DNA from 2 places in the Halobacillus sp. ABH2_015 genome. Region 2 is predicted to be linked to the other one. Evidence: predicted binding sites of a transcription regulator. Region 2 holds the regulator's gene; the other holds the start of a gene.
The links. Region 2 encodes LexA, which represses DNA repair genes until DNA is damaged. Its sites were predicted from a motif close to CGAACATATGTTCG; they were not measured.

Region 1: ACXAD6_RS16325 (YolD-like family protein) is a predicted target of LexA. The motif match lies at 4,169-4,182, and genes of this name have one in related genera.

The regions. Positions count from the first base shown of each region.
Region 1 covers NZ_JBSWUG010000002.1:3,130,235-3,140,373, forward strand. Annotated here, with positions in the region: gene speB (agmatinase) at 1-232, opposite strand, end outside; gene speE (polyamine aminopropyltransferase) at 238-1,068, opposite strand; gene ACXAD6_RS16320 (transglycosylase domain-containing protein) at 1,242-3,293, shown strand; gene ACXAD6_RS16325 (YolD-like family protein) at 3,809-4,150, opposite strand; gene ACXAD6_RS16330 (YwhD family protein) at 4,313-4,855, opposite strand; gene ACXAD6_RS16335 (GNAT family N-acetyltransferase) at 4,943-5,512, opposite strand; gene ACXAD6_RS16340 (YwgA family protein) at 5,792-6,292, opposite strand; gene ACXAD6_RS16345 (HD domain-containing protein) at 6,306-7,601, opposite strand; gene lipL (octanoyl-[GcvH]:protein N-octanoyltransferase) at 7,833-8,675, shown strand; gene ACXAD6_RS16355 (ABC transporter ATP-binding protein) at 8,696-9,412, opposite strand; gene ACXAD6_RS16360 (ABC transporter permease) at 9,414-10,139, opposite strand, start outside.
Region 2 covers NZ_JBSWUG010000002.1:1,671,740-1,681,878, reverse strand. Annotated here, with positions in the region: gene tkt (transketolase) at 1-1,539, opposite strand, end outside; gene ACXAD6_RS08915 (DUF896 domain-containing protein) at 1,711-1,944, opposite strand; gene ACXAD6_RS08910 (YneB family resolvase-like protein) at 2,046-2,696, opposite strand; gene lexA (transcriptional repressor LexA) at 3,003-3,626, shown strand; gene ACXAD6_RS08900 (hypothetical protein) at 3,692-3,922, opposite strand; gene ACXAD6_RS08895 (N-acetylmuramoyl-L-alanine amidase) at 4,010-5,110, opposite strand; gene glnA (type I glutamate--ammonia ligase) at 5,343-6,674, opposite strand; gene ACXAD6_RS08885 (MerR family transcriptional regulator) at 6,703-7,107, opposite strand; gene ACXAD6_RS08880 (methionine gamma-lyase family protein) at 7,218-8,480, opposite strand; gene hflX (GTPase HflX) at 8,498-9,733, opposite strand; gene ACXAD6_RS08870 (AAA family ATPase) at 9,813-10,139, opposite strand, start outside.

The DNA of each region.
Region 1 (10,139 bases), 1.5 Mb from region 2:
GCAGATCGCCGGCATCATGATAGCTTACTTCTTCCAAATGACGGTCCAGATAAGGACTGTATTCCTCAAGGCCGATGGAAGCTTCCCTGATCCGGTTCGGACCAAATCGGGAGCCCGGACGGAAGCTGACCGTCCAGTCCATGGGCATGCCGTAAATCACAGCGTCCGCTTCTTCTTCTGAAGCTCGGCTCATAATGAATACTTTTCCAGAGTAGGCTTCATCAAACCTCATGAATGTCACTCCTTCGTCAAGTCTTTCACAAATTTCGGCAGCGCAAAGCAGGCCTGATGGATTTCTTCGGTATAGTATTTCGTATCCAGTTCCGTGAAACGGTCTTCAGGAACCTGAAGGGGATGATGCGTCTTGCTTCCCATCGTGAATGTCCATAGTCCGCTTGGATACGTTGGAATATTGGCCGTATACACGTGGGTAATCGGAAATGTCTCTTTCACATCCCCGTACACCTGACGGATCAGATCTGCCTTGAACCACGGGTTGTCTGTTTGCGCGACAAAGATGCCATCCGCCTTCAGTGCTTTGGCAATGCCCTCGTAAAAGCCCTTGGAAAAAAGATTCACAGCAGGTCCGACCGGTTCTGTGGAATCAACCATGATCACATCGTATTCGTCCCGGCTTTGTGCAATATGCATGAATCCATCATCCACTCTGACCTCGACCCGTTCGTCTCCAAGCGTTCCTGCGATGGATGGCAGGTACTTTTTCGAATACTCGATGACCTTCCCGTCAATTTCCACAAGAGTGGCTTTCTTCACACTTTCATGCTTCAGGACTTCTCTAATCACACCGCCGTCTCCGCCGCCGACAACCAGCACATTCTCAGGACGGGGATGGGTGAATAAAGGGACATGGGCGATCATTTCGTGATATACGAATTCATCCTTCTCCGTCGTCATGACCATATCATCAAGCACGAGCATGTTTCCCCATTCTTCTGTCTCCAGCATTTCCAACTCTTGAAAATCTGTTTTCTCTTTATGAAGCGATCGATTCACTTTCGCTGTAATCCCAAAATGATCGGTCTGTTTTTCTGTAAACCATGTACCCATGAAGCATTTCTCCTTTTCATCTATACATCCGCCGGTGACGGGGATCCCCCTCCATACCGGTATTTAAAAAGCAAACAAGAAGTTTATTTTACTACGAATTCTCCCATAATAATAGCAGTCTTTCGATTCGGTGAACACAAAATTTTCTCTTTATAGTTGGGAGTATAAACAAGATGTGGTCATTTATCAAAACTTCTTACAAATGGCTGATCATCAGCCTTAAACTGACGGGAGCCGGTGCCATCCTCGGCGTGATCGCTGTCATTGCTGTAGTCATGACAGCGATTATCCAGGGCCCCCCGTCCTTGACGACGGAACAGAATACACTCATCTACGGCAGCAGTGGAGAGGTGATCGGGGAGGACAAAGGGGCCGAGGAAAGGTATTGGATCGCGATTGAGGATATGCCCCAGTCGATTAAGGACGCAACCCTTGCCATTGAAGACCGGCGGTTTTACAACCATTTCGGCTTCGATTTCAAACGGATTGCCGCTGCTGCCTTAACCGATTTAAAGCAGATGCGCATGGCCCAGGGAGCAAGCACGATTACCCAGCAGTATGCCCGCAACCTATATCTTTCGCACGATAAAACATGGAAACGCAAACTCTATGAGGCGATGTATGCCCTGCGACTGGAAATCTTCTATAACAAAGACGAAATTTTAGAGGGGTACCTGAACACTATTTATTACGGCCACGGGGCTTATGGCATTGAAGCAGCGAGCCGCCACTATTTCAGTAAGCATGCCGGGGAACTTTCCCTCACAGAAGCCTCCATGCTTGCCGGCATACCGAAAGGGCCCAGCTACTATTCTCCTCTGAACAATGAAGAGAAAGCCGTATCCAGGCAGGGGCAAATTTTAACGGAGATGGAGCGCCACGGCTATATTACTTCGACAGAAAAAGAGAAAGCTGTGGAAGCCAGCTTGAATTATGCGGATGGTCAGAATGAAAAGATACAGGAAACCGCTCCCTATTTTCAGGATGAGGTCATTTCCGAAGCAGCCCGGCTGCTGGGCGTGGACAGAGAAAGCATCCAGACTGGTGGGTACCACATCCATACGACTCTTAATGAAGAACATCAGGACACACTGGAAGAAATGGCCGCCCGGCACCTTCCAGACGGCCATGACGTCCAAACGGCCGCAGTCGTTATGGACAGCCGCACCGGCGCTGTCACCGCACTGATCGGGGGCAAAAATTATGAGGAAAGTCCGTTCAACAGGGCGGTTCAGGCAAAACGGCCGATCGGATCCACCATTAAGCCGCTGCTTTATTACAGTGCACTGGAGGCCGGAGAATCGCCGGTCACGATGCGCGAAAGCAAGCCGGTGGAATTCCCCGTCGAAGGAAAGAGCGACCCGTATGTTCCAGCCAATTTCAACGATCAGTATGCCGATAAGCCGATAACAATGGCTCAAGCTCTTGCTGTATCCGATAACATTTATGCCGTATCCACCCATATGGATATCGGTCCGGAAAAGCTTGTCGAAACGATGAAAACGTTTGGTCTAGAGGGGGCTTTTGAACCCCACCCCTCTCTTGCCCTAGGCTATTCATCCATATCCTTGTACGACATGATCACGGCGTACGGAAAGATGGTCAAAGGATCTGACTCTCTCGAAGGGCATACGATTGAAAAAATTACCGACCGGCATGAACATGTGTTATATGAATATGAACCGGTCCTTTTGAAAGATGACCCTGTCAATCAGGAAACGGCCTTTACCGTCACCCATATGATGACAGGGATGTTCGATCCGGCCCTTGATGCCTCTTACGCTTCTGTGACAGGCACACCTGTTAACGGAAAACTGACCCGGATGTATGGAGGCAAATCAGGAACTACAGATACGGACAGCTGGATGATCGGTTTCAGTCCGCAATACGTTACAGGTGTATGGATCGGTTACGATGAAGGAGGGCGCCCTTTGGAAACGTTCAATGATCACCGATATGCCAAGTCCATCTGGGCGGATACGATGGAGGGCATTCACGAAGCTCTCCCTTCAGCGGCTTTCGTACCTCCACCAGGTGTGAAGGGGGTCTACATTGACCCTGATACCGGCTACCTTGCCGGACCTGACTGCCCTCAGGAGCGGCTCGTCTACATGGAAAAAGCGGACATACCGAAAAAAGTATGCGGAGGCAGTGAAGAAAAGGATATCAATGATGAATTCGAGGACGACCCATGGTTTAAAGATGTCGTGGACTGGTTCTTCTAACCAAAAAAGTCCGATCTTCAACCAGCAATAGAAAAGCACGGAGAAAGCTCTTGTCACACAGTACTTGTACGCACGTTGTGTCTGAGGTCACGTTCCGCTTATCGGTGGATGCTTGCCGCGGGCACGGCCTCAGCTAACTTGGGTAGGAAAATCACCTGCCCAAGTGGATCTTCGGCTCGCGCTGTTCCCGCAGGCGTCACCACCGAACGCTTCTCGTGACCTACCCTATGGAGAGATGGACAAAAGATTGACCTTTTGTGAAACGGAAGGGGATCCTTGATTCTAAGATAATGCAGTCTGCTCCATGATCACGTTCATTCGCAAAAAGGAATGGTCGGATTTGGAGCGATAATAAAAAAGACAGAGAAAACGACCGGTCACAAGCCGGTCGTTTTCTCTGTCCTAGTCAATCATGTACGATCCATGTATTACTTAATATATTACCACGTCAAAGGTTCGTCAATACGAATCACAGAGATCTATCCGTATTTTATGAACATTCCGGTAAATCAAGCTCAGGCGATCGTTAAATCAATGATATCCTCCAAGGGAAAGCGGACCTGTTCCTTCGTTTCCCAGTGGATCCCTTTGACAACTCTTTCCCACCGGCTTACCTCCTGGACCTTCAGCAGACATTCTTCATAATCAAATCCATTATGGACCCTCAGACGGACGGTTAAATCATCCTTCACCGCCCTCTGCAGCAAAAAGTCGATTTCGACCGCCTTCTGTTCATCAATGATGCCTTTTTCCACGCGCTGATCCTCTTTCCACAGCTTTTTCACCATCTCCACATGTTCCGGCAGCATCAAAGACGTCCACTTAATGGTTCCTCGATCCCGATTACGATTATCCATCATGCCCCTCCTCAATCACGAACATTTGTTCTTATTCTATCATAAAAAAGGACAGCGTAAACTGGAAGTTACAGGAGAAGTGAAAAAAAGATCCCTTTCTCCAGAATACCTGAAAAAACGAGGCATAAAAAAAGCCGCCGGTTGTCCCGGCAGGCTCCCCTCTTATGAAACGCCTAACGCAGCCTTCAATTCCTGAGCCGTATTTTCCCAGAGCTCCGGTTTGAATTCACGAAGATATTCTCCAAGAATTTTTCTGCTCTTTTCATCCACGTGCTCGACAACAAAGCGTCCTTTTAACGATTTGTCCATATGATTCACGTGCTCCGGCATCAGCTTATACCCTCGCTTGATGGAACGATCGACGATGATTTCACTGGCAGCCACTCCGTAGTAGCAGGGATTCCCTCCACGGTAATCCACCGTCACCCAGGCAATCCAGTAATGAAGGCCATTGGCCACCACGTCTTTATCTGTGATGAATTTGATCCGCTTCTCTACTTTACTGCGGGCATGAAGCGCCCCCATGTCCACATAAGCTTCTTCTTCATTGGGATCGACGATGACCGGGGTCATATTCTCAAGACTGATGGAGCCTACCCCGTAGCCGCCGTGCCCGTCTGTCGCATCATCTTTGATGATCGTAAATTGATTTTTCTTCTTATCACTGCTGTCACTATTTTTCTTAAACTGATCGAATTCTTTCATGATTCAGCGAACCTCCTTTACAAGCCCGTACGTTTTGCCCCTATTTTAACATAGAACCACCGGGATGGTGGAGTGAAAGGGCAGCGGTCACTCTTCCTTATTGGTCAAACGTTTGTTCAAGGCCAGGTATTCTTCCTTCAGCATAGAGAAGACAACCGTATCCTGAAACCTCTCCCCATCAAAATCCGTCTGACGAAGTGTCCCTTCCTCCTGAAATCCATATCGTTCAAGAAGTTTCCTCGACCCCTGATTTTCTGCAAATATATCTCCGACGATTCTGTTCAGCTGCAGCTCCTCAAACCCGTACCGGAGAATGGCGGCCATCAATTCAGACATGACGCCTGAACGCTGATATCCGGGAGAGATGACTACTCCCATCTCCGCTTTCCTGTGCCAGTGATGAAGCTTATGAAACCGGAAAAATCCAATAACGTCTCCACTCGGGTCTTCGATCACCCAGGGGATTTCGCGCTTCTCCTCATAAGCCGTCAAGTACGCTCCAACTTGTTTTCTCATCTCCTCGATATTCTGAACCGGATGGGCCGTGATATACTTCATCGTTCCGCCGTCCCCCATGAACGGGAACAAAGAAACGGCGTCTTCTTCCCGCAGACCCCGAAGACGGTAATGCTCGGTATGTAACGACGGTATGGCCATTTTCTCATCCTTTCCCAGGCATTCCTGTTCTTCTGTGCAAGCCTTTTCCTCCAGGAGCATAAAAAAGATTGCCCTTCACACATACGCTCGGGCCAGGTGGAGGACAATCTAACGGCAGTAACGCAGTCCACATCGTTCTTCCCAATCTGAGAAACTGCGCTCTATTTTTTCTTTTCTCGAACCATACATCCATTTTCCTTCGCACGTCGTCTATGCGGAGCGTGACCATCCACACGACATACAAGACAACTCCAACGGACACGTACTTTTTATTCCTATCTAATGCATACCGCGGATCGTTTCGATGAAGGTCCAGCCTTCTTCAATGTCTTCGTCTGAATACTTCTGGGCACTCTTGACTGTAAACACTTTTTCGGCGACCTCTTCTTTCGGCAGGTCCTCAAAGAAAAGCATCGTTGAAACGAGCTCTAAAAACCTTGAGCTCCGTTCATTCATCAGATCAATGTGCTGATTCAGAGGCGGCAGGTCCATTTCATAATGCTTGAGAAAATCGCGGCCGCTGTCGGTCAGCTGATAGCGGTACTGGTAATAATTCTTCTTCTCTTCTCTCGTTTCCGTTACAAATCCCAGGTTGCACATTTCCTCTACCCGGAGCGTCAGTTCCTCTGAATAGGGGCCGTAAAAATGGAATTGGTACCGTTCCTCAAATGGGATTTCACACTTTTTCAAGATATAGATCATCTTCTGCAGTTTCTTCCTTCCGACGATTTCTTCCGTGCTTGAAAAAAACTGCATCAACTTCGCATGATTCTCCAACATGGAGGTTCACTCCTTATCCAAACAATATTTCCATAATCCGCTTCTTCGTTTTACTTCGATTGGACATTTCCTCAAGGCGGTCGAGAGGAATATACAGCTTATGATCCGTCCGTTTCTTCCCGGAAATCGACTCGACAATATCCGATAGTCTGGACAGCTCCTTCAATTCACCGCTCGGCTGCAGCAGATGAATCGGCAGGCGCTCCCCCTCTTCGCCGGGGCGGTAGAAATCATAAGGCAGGTCGGAACTGGAATCCACGACAAGGTAATAATCCGGGTTCAATCCCGCTTTGGTGAACAGCTTATACAGCTCCATCCATTCATTCATCTGGGCATTCGGATTGAATTCGATGTATTTGAACAGCCGCCGGTTCACGAACCGCTGGCAGAGATCACTCAATACATCGTCCTCTTCTTCCATCCACATCTGGAAATAGTAAAGCACAACGGCTTCATCTAAAGCTAAATACTCCTTCAAGCTCGGTTTCCCTTCAAAAAAGGAAAGGAAATGGACCGGTTCCAGCTTGAATGTATAGCCATCGTCATACAGCTCTTTTGCCCGGTGCAGAATCTTTGTCAAAATGACTTCCGCACTGCGGGTGACCGGGTGGAAATAAACCTGCCAGTACATCTGGTACCGGCTCATAATGTAGTCTTCCACCGCATGCATGCCGCTTTCCTTCACTACGACCTGATCTTCCATCGGACGCATGACTCTGAGAATCCGCTCCATATCGAAATGACCATAGCTGACCCCCGTGAAGTAAGCGTCACGCTGCAGGTAATCCATCCGGTCGGCGTCAATCTGACTGGAAATCAAACTGACGACCAGCTTATTTTCATACGTTTTGTTAATGACATCGGCAACCTTTTTCGGAAATCCTTTTTCCACACGTCTGAGGACCTGATTAACCTCGGTATCCCCAAGCAGAATGGCCTGGGTGAATTCCTCATGATCCAGCTTGTACACCTTCTCAAAGGAATGGGAAAACGGGCCGTGGCCGAGGTCATGCAGAAGCGCCGCACAAAGACAAAGCAGCCGCTCCTCCTGATTCCAATGCGGCCGGTCCTTGAAGTTCTCAATGATCCGTCTCACGATTTCATACACACCGAGCGAGTGGTTGAAGCGGCTGTGCTCCGCTCCATGGAACGTCAAATAAGAAGTTCCCAGCTGCTTCACACGTCGCAGCCGCTGGAATTCAGACGTTCCGATCAAATCCCATATGACCCGCTCCCGTACATGGACATAACGGTGAACCGGGTCTTTAAATACTTTTTCTTCACTTAGTTTCTCATCACGATAAGCCATCCGCTTGTCCTTTCCTGACGACATTTTTAACTATTATATACCTTTATATCCGACAAAAAAACGTCTTGACAGACAAAAAATGACAGGGGTGAGGTCTCTTCCCTGTCCCTATCCCTTTTGACCGACGACTTTTTTTAACCCATCGGAGATTTTACAACGGTTCACTTATTCATGCAACAACCGATATTTGCTATAATAGATGGTGCTGTATGTAAAGGAGTTCGAATGTGCATGAGTACAATCCATACCTTATTAAAAACCAATACCTACCGCTTCATCGATCAAAGCAGTCTTGGACCTTCGTTTTCAGCTCTTCAGTCGTTCGCCATGGACGACACTCTGTCCATCTCCGTCGGAGAGCGCATCAGTCCGACGACGGCCCGCTTATGGGTGCATCATCATACCGTCGTCCTCGGGATTCCCGATGCCCGTCTGCCCTACATCGATGAAGCCATCGAATATTTGAAAGCCGGCGGCTACCAGGTTGTCGTCCGTAACTCCGGCGGCCTTGCCGTCGTGTTGGATGAAGGTGTCATGAACCTCTCCTTCATTTTCCCAGACTCAAAGGAAGTAAACATCCATGAAGGCTACGATGCGATGGTTTCATTTATCCACTACCTGTTCCAGGATGTGACCGATGAGATTGAAGCGTATGAAATCACGCGGTCCTACTGTCCGGGCACCTATGACCTCAGCATCAACGGGAAGAAATTTGCCGGCATTTCCCAACGCCGGGTAAAAAACGGCTCCGCTGTGCAGATCTATCTGGACGTCACGGGGAGCGGAGCTGAAAGAGCCTCCCTGTTGAAGAACTTTTATGAAATCGGAAAAAAGAATGAAGAAACACGATTCACCTACCCGGATATCGATCCGTCTGTCATGGCTTCTCTTAACGAACTGCTCGACACCCCCCTTACTGTAGCGGATGTCCGGGACAGGATCTTGACGAAGCTGTACGAACTTTCCGGCCACATTGTGACCGATCCACTGAATGACACGGAAATCGAATGGTTCCAGAAACGGTTCGATCAAATCGTCAAACGCAATGAAAAAGCGCTCGACCACCTCCGCTGAGGATGTCGAGCGCTTTTTACCTATTTCAGCCGAACCAGCTCAGGCTTCTGACTTTCTTCTTCACGTGTCGTACATAAGGAGTCCCAGTCATAAGATGCCCCGTCTCTCATCGTAACCATACGATCGGCAAGGGCGCGGGAATCCTCCCGGTCGTGCGTCACAAAGATGCAGGTCGTACCCGTTTGCTTAAGGATGGCTTTGAGCTCATTTCTTATTTTTACCTGCAGATCCGCATCAAGGTTACTGAATGGTTCATCCAACAACAGCAGCTCCGGCGCGGGTGCCAGAGAGCGGGCCAAAGCGATCCGTTGCTGCTGTCCTCCACTCAGTTCATGGGGGTACCGTTTTGAAAAGTCCCCCATGTTCACAAGCTCCAGCACTTCCTGCACTCTGCGGCTGCGGTCCTTCCTCTTCCATTTTTTCAACCCGAACTTCACATTCTCATACACCGTCATATGCGGAAACAGCGCATAATCCTGAAAGACAATGCCGATGCCTCTTTTTTCAGGAGCTACAAATGTCCGATCATCTGTCATCGTACGGCCTGCGATGTGGATCGTCCCTTTTTCAGGGATTTCCAAACCGCACAGGAGACGGAGGACGGTACTTTTCCCACTGCCACTCTCGCCCAGGATGGAAATGATTTCGCCCTGCTCAATATCCAGGTTAAAGCCATGGACGGTTCGTTCTTTGGAATTGGCATACCCAAAACAGAGATCTTTGATTTCAACATACATATCAATTCGACTCCTTTTCTAAGACCTGATGAAAAATAAAGACAGCCGCTGCACTAATGACGACTATGATGAGAGAAGACAACGCCGCTTCATGAATCTGCTCATCACTGGCATATTTAAAAGCATTGGTCGAAAGCGTTCCGAAGTTAAATGGACGCAGAATCAACGTCAGCGGCAGTTCTTTAATGATCTCAATAAAGGCAAGTAGAAACCCGCTGATCAGCGGTGCCCGCAGCATTTTTACATCCACTTTGAAAAAGGTCTTCGTCATATTCATACCAAGCATTCGTGAGGCTTCCGTATACTTGTTTCCGATTTTATCGAATCCGGACTCGATGGAATTGTACCCAATCGCCAAAAAACGAATGATATAGGACGAAATCAGAATGACTAAACTTGTGCTCAAAAACAGCCGGCTTTCCATCCCTGTGGATTCATAGAAACGGGAGAGGCCACTGTCCAGTTCAATAAAGACCGTGCTGATACCGACAGCAATGACGGCTCCAGGAATGGAATAGCCGAGAATCGTCACTTTGGCTGCAGATTTCGACAGCCGGCTCTGATGCGTGCGGGCGAAGTTGCCGATAATCACAGCAAAAAGAACAATCAACAGCGCTCCAACCAGGGATACGAACAGGGAATTCCAGATCAACGTTAAAAATTCAGGAGATGCTACTTTTTCAAAGGTTAACAACATCCAGTCCAAAAGCTGGATCAACGGGATAAG
Region 2 (10,139 bases):
CTTATCTTCGGACTCAAGAGCAAGCCTCCACGCTGCATTGGTTTCGTTCCCATCCGCCGGACGAAGCACGGAAAGGTTCGGCATTGCTCTTAAAGAAGCCAGCTGTTCCACAGGTTCGTGGGTCGGGCCGTCTTCCCCTACAGCAACGGAATCGTGAGTGAACACATAATTGACCGGAAGACTCATAAGAGCTGACAGTCGAACCGCTGGACGAAGGTAGTCACTGAATACGAAGAATGTTCCAGCATAAACTTTCAATCCGCCGTGAAGCCCCATACCGTTCAGGGCAGCTGCCATAGCGAATTCACGTACACCGAACCAGATGTTGCGGCCTGCGTAATTCTCACGGGAGAAATCTTCTTCGCCTTTCACAGCCGTTTTGTTGGATCCTGCAAGGTCCGCACTTCCACCAAAGAAATATGGAACGGCTTTGGACAATGCATTGATGGCGTCACCAGATGCTGCACGGGTAGCCGGACTGTCTTCGCCCACTTTATAAGATGGAAGTTCCTTCTCCCATCCTTCAGGCAGCTCTCCACGGATAGCAGCTTCCAGTTCTTCCGCAAGCTCTGGATAAGCTTCTTTGTAGGAAGCCATCAATTCGTTCCAGGACTGCTCTTTGTCCTCGCCATTTTTCTGAACTTTATCCTGGAAGTCCTGGTATACTTCATCAGGAACATGGAATGGTTCGTGTTCCCATCCGTAAAACTGTTTGGCAGCTGTTCCTTCTTCTTCGCCCAGTGGAGCACCGTGCGAATCAGATTTACCGGACTTGTTAGGAGAACCATAGCCGATCACAGTCTTCACTTCGATCATCGTCGGCTGGGATGTGTTGGCTTTTGCCTGCTGGATCGCTTGTCCGATCGTTTCCACGTCGGTACCATCCTCAACACGGATAACTTCCCAACCATATGCTTCATAGCGTTTTTCAACACTTTCACTGAAGGAACGGTCAAGATCTCCATCAAGAGAAATATCGTTGGAGTCATAAAGGACAACCAGCTTTCCAAGACCAAGGTGGCCGGCAAGCGAAGCAGATTCCTGGGAAACTCCTTCCATCAAATCACCGTCACCGCAGATGGAGAATGTATAGTGGTCCACGACGTTGTAGCCTTCGCGGTTGTATTTTCCGGCAAGGTGGGCTTCAGCCATCGCCATTCCGGTTGCCATTGCGAGTCCCTGTCCCAGAGGACCGGTTGTTGCTTCCACACCGTCTGTATGTCCATATTCCGGGTGTCCGGGAGTTTTAGAATCCCACTGACGGAATGATTTTAGATCATCCATTGTCACGTTATAGCCGGAAAGGTGCAGAAGGCTGTATAGAAGCATGGATCCATGTCCTGCGGAGAGGACGAAACGGTCGCGGTCGAACCAGTTTGAATTTTTAGGATTATGATCCATAAATTCCGTCCAGAGTTTATAAGCCATTGGAGCAGCCCCCATAGGCATACCCGGGTGACCGGAACTTGCTTTTTCTACTGCGTCGATCGTTAGTGTTCGAATGGTATCAATTGAAGTTTGTTCAAGACTTTTTGCCATTTCCAATAATCCCCTTTCTGTACAGGTATATGTACCATGTATTATCCTATAATGAAACAAGGCGTTGTGCAAACTTTTGTCCTCCGCCCTTCCTTAATTTCCCCGTGTTTCTGTAGAATTAAACGAAAAAAATCCGCACCTTTTAAAGAAGATGCGGATCGGTTCAGTCGTTTAGTTTTTCTTTTCGTTTTCCTGCATTTGACGCAGTTTGGCAGGAGTCACATCATTCCCGGCAGGATCGATAACCGTGACACCTTTCAACTGGTTTTTGAATGATTTACGGGCACTTTGTAAATATTCCTGACGCAGGTTCTTCTGTTCGCTTTTCTCTTCTTCCGATAATTCCTGCTGCTTTGATTTATTGGCTAATTCGTTTATACGGTCCAATTTTTCTTGAGATAACATAGATCCTTCTCCTTTTTTTATAGTCTGGATCAGCTTTAGAACATGAAAAAGACAAGCAGCCCTAAGACTCTTGTCTCCCTTATGTTCCTATAGTAACCTGCCTATTCTTCTTTTTCAAGTGATATGTACTCTTGATAGCGGCGGTGAACCGTTGCCTTGGATACATCATACCCAAGCCCTCTTAGTGTTGCCGCAATGTCCTTGAACGTCAAATCACTCCCTCTGAGCCTGACAACCTCTTCGATCGGAAATTCCTTCCTCTCTCTCCCCGCTGCCAGATGCTGATTGGACAGGTTCGAAGATGGATCATAGCCTTCGGCGACCGCTTTCTGCATCCCCCGCCTGATTTTCATATTATGAATTTTTCTCTGGTACTCCTCAACGATGCCCACAATCTGAAGAACCATGGAGTCTGACTCGGAAAGATGCAGTTCCCCGTTATGGGTTAAGGAATAAACCTTAACATTCAACCGGTTCAATTGATGGAACAAAGCGATTTTTGTATTTCCCCTGCCCAGCCTCGTCTCATCCTGAACCAACAGAGCCTCTGCTTCGTGATTGGAAAAAGCATCAAGCATCTGGAAAACACCTTCCCGTTCAATCTCATACCCGCTCGCCTGCTCCTCTATACAGGCGGCCACTTCCATTCCATGGTGTTCGGCCATGGCATACAGTTCTGCCTTCTGTCTTTTCAAGGAGCTGACCTGGGCCTCTTTTTCCGTGCTTACGCGACAATATAGGATTACTCTCATGATGTATGTCCCCGCTTCTACTGGTTTTCAAGGTTTATCCGCTTGTAACCATAGAATAATAGAGAATAGCAAAACTAACAATAAACAAAACGATATAAGTGTAGTCCAGTTTTGATAGTTTATTAAACATAATTAACCCTCCATTTAAGAACGAACGTTCCTAAGAACCTCTGTTCGCATTTTCTAATACCTATTATAGACGAATGTATGTTCTTGTCAACGACTTTTTTCGAACGCTTGTTTGTATTTTTGAGGATGGCATGGTACAATGTGGTTACTATAATCCTATGTACGAGGTGCTAATCTATGAGCAAACTTTCAAAGCGGCAGCAGGAAATACTAGATTTCATAAAAGAACAGGTTCTACTAAAAGGATATCCCCCATCTGTAAGGGAGATCGGTCAGTCTGTAGGGCTGGCCTCCAGTTCAACCGTCCACGGTCATTTATCCCGTCTTGAGAAAAAGGGATATATCCGCAGGGATCCTACGAAACCAAGGGCCATCGAAGTGATTGATCTGGAAGAAGACCACAGTATCCCCCGCGGGGAAGCCACTTATGCCCCTGTCATCGGTAAAGTTACGGCTGGTTCACCGATTACGGCGGTAGAGAACATTGAAGAATATGTTCCCCTCCCGGATACGCTTGCAGGATCGGAAGACAATACGTTCGTCCTTATCGTTCAAGGAGAAAGTATGATTGAGGCAGGCATTCTTGACGGGGACATGGTCATTGTCAGACAGCAGCAGACTGCCCAGAACGGGGATATAGTTGTGGCTATGACGGAAGAGGAAGAGGCTACTGTCAAACGATTCTTTAAAGAGAAGAATCACATCCGTCTTCAGCCTGAAAATGCCACGATGGAACCGATCATTTTAAATGATGTATCCATTCTCGGAAGAGTCGTCGGCTTATACCGTACCGTTCATTAATACACATACAAAAAACGGCGGGAGCAATCCCGCCGTTTTTTGTATTGAACATGAGAATATGAACGTTAAGAAGCCCCCGTACGATTTCTTTTATTCCGTCTCCGGAAATCAGCAGAATAAATATTCTTCTTCAAAAATGTGCGGACGCTCTTCTTCTGCAGACAATAAGCAAGGATGGCATCAGGATGGTTTTTAATCACTCTTACAGAACGCTGAGACCAATGTTTCCCCTTAGATAGATAGATCATATCGATGATCTTCTTATTTTCTACAGACTGTTTGAAAATCGTTTCCATTGTGCACACCCCTTAACCGAACATTTGTTCTACATTTATTATATGCAGGAACAAGGGAAATGTACACTGGAATGTTTTGCAGCTCTTTTATTTACTTAAATAATTTTTAATGTTTTGGGAGGTTTCCAATCTGGTTTTTCCCGTCAAGTCAATAAAATTACTCCCCTTAAGCCCATCTGTGCCTCCTCCAGCCACAATAATTTGTTCAGCCACCTGACGTTTTTCTGCTACGGCTCTAAGTGCAATTAATGCATTTTTACGGATTGCCAGCGCTTCAACGGCAGGAAAATCCGCAAAAGAATTTATGACAACTGCCAATTTTTCCATTTCCTCTTCTCCTTTATCCAGGTCTTCCAAGGCTTTCTGCACAGCCGCTTTCGTTTTCGGTCCATAAAAGCCGTCCACTTCAAGCTTCTGGTCTTTTTGAAAAGCCTTGACTGCCGCTTCTGTGGCAGGACCGAAGCTGCCGTCAGCTCCATAACCATTCATGGTATAACCCAGTTTTAATAAGTTCTCCTGCATTTCCTTGACTTCCGCGCCGGTATCCCCAAGCGAAAGATAGTCGATTCCGCCATTGAACAGAACTCCAAAGTATTCTAAAATGCCCCGAGCGTGCTCCTCTGCAACTTCTTTTTGAAAGCGTTCGTCAATCATCAATAATGCTTCCCGCTTGTTATCCATATAGCCGTTCTCTGTTAACACTGCCGGCATATCCGTTTCACGTAGAACGTGGAAGTTCGCTTCTTTAATCCCTCTGAAGTTTTGATCGGTGCCCTGGCGTAAGTATTTCGCAAGTGATGAAGCAAGACGCCCGGCGGACCGGTTCAAATATCCGGGATAGACGTAAAGTTCGATTCCGTTTGGATCTGCCCCGCCAAAGGACCCATCAAAAGCATTGTAGTGAACGGATACATAAATATCCGCATTGTTCTCATTGGCCGCTCTCGTCCTGTAGGATAATGGTGTGTCTTCATCTGTCGGTGCTACGAGAAGCACGCGGAATCCATGATCCAGCAGAATGTTCGATAAATACTGTACAACTTTACGATTGAATTCGTTCTCCTTGATTTGTCTGCCTAATTCCTGAATGTATGGCGTTCTTTTTCCCGGAGTTTCCATTCCATGTCCATCATCCAAAGCTACTGTACGTCCATTCCATTTCCCTGTTGGATTGATTAATCTTGCCATATACATCCCTCTCTCCACTCTTCCTTCCTGGAAAAGGGGGTTTACTAGGACATTCTTCTATCATCCTACTCCAAATGTATGCTTGGATAAGAACGTTGGTGTCGGCCTTTCCTATAAAATGATGAACCATGTTAGATTTTCTCCCAGGATTCGGGGTGATTCCAACGGCAGATGCTGAGGAAAATATAAAAAAGCCCCGACTTATGTAAGTCAGGGCCTTCTGTCTTTCTATTTAATAGGTCTGCAGATATTGCTCGCGCTCCCAAGGATGAACCTGGGTACGGAACATATCCCATTCGATTTCCTTCGCTTCAATGAAATGCTCGAACAGGTGCTCACCGAGAGCTTCCACCATGATCGGGTCTTCCTGAAGCTCTTCCAATGCATCATATAATGTTGCAGGAAGGTCTTTGACACCGTGAGCCTCACGTTCTTTTTTATCCATAACGTAAATGTTGCGGTCTACTGGTGCTGGAGCCTGAAGTCCATTTTCCACACCATCAAGACCCGCAGCAAGCAGGACTGCCATTGCCATGTAAGGGTTGGCGGCTGGATCCACACTTCTCACTTCAATACGTGTGCTAATGCCACGGGACGTCGGTACTCGAACAAGCGGACTGCGGTTCTGTCCGGACCAGGCTACGTAGCATGGCGCTTCATATCCCGGCACGAGACGCTTATAGGAGTTTACAGTCGGGTTGGTCACCGCTGTAAAGTTTGTTGCGTGCTTAATAATGCCTGCTGTGAACTGATAAGCCACATCGGAAAGCTGTTCCTTTCCACTTTCGTCAAAGAACGCATTGTTCCCATTCTTAAAGAGGGACATGTTGGCATGCATACCAGATCCGTTCACACCAAACAGAGGCTTCGGCATGAAGGTTGCATGCAGACCGTGCTGACGCGCGATTGTTTTAACAACAAGCTTGAAGGTCTGGATATCATCACAGTGTTTCACAGCATCTGCATATTTAAAATCAATTTCATGCTGACCCGGGGCAACCTCGTGGTGGGAGGCTTCGATTTCAAAGCCCATCTCCTCAAGTTCCAGCACAATATCACGACGGCAGTTTTCCCCAAGATCGGTAGGAGCGAGGTCAAAATAACCGCCACGGTCATTCAGCTCCAGGGATGGGTCGCCTTTTTCGTCTAATTTAAACAAGAAAAATTCAGGTTCTGTACCGATATTAAAGGCAGAGAATCCGAGTTTCTCCATTTTCTTAATGTTGCGCTTCAAGTTATAGCGCGGGCATCCTTCGAAAGGAGTTTCGTCCGGGTTGTAAATATCACAGATGAATCGGGCCACTTTCCCTTTTTCTGACGTCCATGGGAAAACGACAAACGTATCCAGGTCAGGGATCAGGTACATATCTGACTCCTCGATACGAACAAATCCTTCAATGGAGGATCCGTCAAACATCATTTTTCCGTCCAGTGCTTTGTCGAGCTGGCTTAGTGGAATCTCCACATTTTTGATTGTGCCCAGCATATCCGTGAACTGCAGACGGATGAACTTGACATTTTCCTCGTCGATTTTCTTAAATATTTCTTCTCTTGTTAAACCCATAGAAATACCCCTCTCCAACAAAAATTCATTAATGGAAGAATCTTGACATTTCTCCCTGCCTGATGGCTAGTTTTCCTTGTCTTCCCGCGGTGAATAGTTCCTGCTGCAGCATACGGCGGAGCTGTTTATCGGTCAATTCATTGTGAACTTCCTTCACACGGTCTCCATCGTATACCTCGTTCTCGGGCTGTTCTTCAAGCTTAAGAACTTTTTTGATTCCCGCCATATTCACTCCCTGGTCAATGAGGTCCTTGATTTCAAGCAGTCGATCAACATCATTGAAGGAAAAAATACGACGGTTCCCTTCAGACCTGGCAGGGTGGATCAGCTCGTGCTGCTCATAATAACGGATCTGCCTGGCTGTAAGGTCTGTTAACGATTGAACAATCCCCATCGGGAACAACGGCATAGAACGACGAATTTCATCACTCATCGATGTGCCTCCTCCCGTAAAGATGATACTTTTATTATACGTGACAGAGGGAAGATGTCAACATATGTGAGGAATGTTTACACTATAGCCGCGCTTTTTTTGTAAGGGCTTTAGTAGGCTCTGGAATCCACCTTTACCATTCCTTCATCGGCAAGACCCTGCACCGCTTTCATCACAGCTGTTTTCACATGAGCATACGTAAGTCCGCCTTGTACATAGGCGGTGAACGGCGGGCGTACAGGACCGTCGGCCGTGAGCTCCAGGCTCGCCCCTTGTATGAAGGTCCCCGCAGCCATAATGACCTCATCCTCGTAACCAGGCATGGCACTCGGCTGTGGGGTTACATGGGAGTTCACCGGAGATGCCTGCTGAATAGCCTGACAGAATCGGATCATCTGATCGGCACTTTCAAAATTGACGGATTGGATCAAGTCCGTTCTCGGAGCATCGAAGGACGGATTCGTATCAAAGCCTAATTCACTTAAAAATCTGGATGTGAAGACAGCTCCTTTCAGCGCTTCCCCTACGACGTGGGGAGCGAGGAAAATCCCCTGGTACATTTCCTGGAGACTGTTCAAACTGGCCCCGGTTTCCTTACCGAGCCCCGGAGCTGTCAGCCTGTAGCTGCACAATTCAATGAGACTTTTCTTCCCGGCTATATATCCGCCAATGCGGGCGATCCCTCCACCAGGATTTTTAATCAAAGATCCCGCGATAAGATCTGCTCCTGCTTCAAGAGGTTCTTTTGTCTCCACAAATTCGCCATAACAATTATCAACAAAAATGATGACATCCTCTTTCAAGCTGCGAACAAACGAAATGATTTCCTCTATCTTTTTAATGGGGAAGGAAGGTCTGTTGTCATAGCCTTTGGAGCGCTGAATCGCGACAACCTTTGTTTTCTCCGATACAGCTTCCTTGATTTTTCCTTTGGAAAAATCACCCGCCTCATCCAGAGGGGTGGACCGATACGTTACACCGAAATCTTTAAGGGAACCTTTATCCTCTCCACCCTCTGTACCAATCACTTCTGTCAGCGTGTCATAAGGATCCCCGGATATGTAGAGAAGCTCATCTCCCGGGCGCAGCACGCCGAACAGTGTCGTCGTAATCGCGTGCGTGCCTGAAATAAGCTGAGGACGGACAAGGGCATCCTCCGCCTTAAAAATCCGGGCATACAAGGCTTCCAGGGTATCTCTGCCGAAATCATCGTACCCATATCCTGTTGTTGGATTGAAATGGGAATCACTGACCCGTAGTTTTTGAAAGGCATCAAGGACCTTGGATTGGTTTTCTTCAACGATGCGCGCAATGTGTCTGTGTTGATCTGTAATTTGTGTTTCTACTTGTTCTTTCAAAGCTTGAATATTCATGCTGCACTCTCTTTCTATTAATAAATCTGATGTTTCAATGGATGGTCGGGATGGATATATCCGTGAAGGGCATACCCTTCCTTATCCTCATGGAACGTAAGCGATGTGACCATGCTGTACGTTTTGAACTGCTGCAGACGTTTCCCTTCAGAAGCAGGGATGAAGACGTCATACTCGTCCCATTCTTCTTTAAGTACCTCTTCGAGTTTATGAAGGATCCGCTTCAAATCGATGGAATCATGGACACTCACAGTTATAGAAGGAAATGAATCCGGAATGAAATCTTCGTTCAGAAGGTCCATCTTATTATAGACCGTAAGCATGGGAAGCTGCGAAGCACCGAGGTCTCCGAGCAGCTGCAGCACGATTTTCTCCTGTTGGATGTGATCCGGATGGGACGCATCCACCATGTGAACGATAAAATCTGCTTCCGTTACCTCTTCCAATGTGGAACGGAAAGCGGCGATCAGCGTTGTTGGAAGATCCTGAATGAAACCGACCGTATCCGATACGAGCGCCTGGAAGCCCGAAGGCAGGCTCATCTGCCGTGTCAAAGGATCAAGCGTCGCAAACAAAAGGTCCTCCTCGAACGACCGGCTGTCTGTGACTCTATTGAAGAATGTCGATTTTCCTGCGTTGGTGTAACCTACAATAGCCACCTGAAACGCCCGGTTTTCTTTTCTCCTCTTTCTATACTGCTCCCTCTGCTTCACAACAGCATCCAGCCGTCGTTTGATATCATCAATCCGGCGCTGGATATGACGCCTGTCTGTCTCAAGTTTTGTTTCACCAGGACCACGGGTTCCGATTCCACCCCCGAGTCGGGACAGTGACGTTCCCTGCCCGGAAAGACGTGGAAGGAGGTACTGCAGCTGTGCGAGCTCTACCTGAAGCTTCCCTTCTTTCGTCCGTGCCCGGCCGGCAAATATGTCCAGAATCAATTGGCTGCGGTCAATGACCCTGACCTCAGCGATGTCCTGAATATTTCGAAGCTGTCCTGGAGAAAGCTCATCATTGAATATAATCAGTTCCGCCTCATTATCTTCGGCGGCTTCCTTAATTTCCTGCAGCTTACCCTCACCAAGATACGTGGCCGGATGAACCCGGTCACGCTTTTGTGTAATAATCTTACACACTTCTCCCTCGGCGGTTTCTGTCAGGGACTGCAGTTCTTCCAAAGAAGACTGGAAGCGTTCCTCCAGCTCCGCCGGATCTTTTCTTGCTACTAAAATGACGCGTTCATTTGCGCTCATCTAAACACCTTCTTTTCTACACCTGTATCATCCACCTTCATCATAACAGAAAAAGGGGATCTATGAGTATCATCCCCTTTTAATGGACACGCCCTTCGTCTTTTGGAAATGAAAAATCTTCGGCTTCAAGCGTCATCAGTACCGCTTTTGCCGGGGACTCTTCTGTCATGATACGAAACGCGTGCCTCCGGACAGCTTCCTCGATCATATTCCTCACATATCTGGCATTGGAAAAATTCAAACGGGAGCGGGAGCAGACGGACCGCAGATGTTCGTGAAGTTTCACCTCAGCTGCAGGAGCCAACTGGTATTCCCTGTCTTTAAGCATCCCTCCGGCTATGGAAGACAACTCACGCCACGAATAATCCTTGAAGGAAAGCTTTAATGGAAACCGGGAGGATAGGCC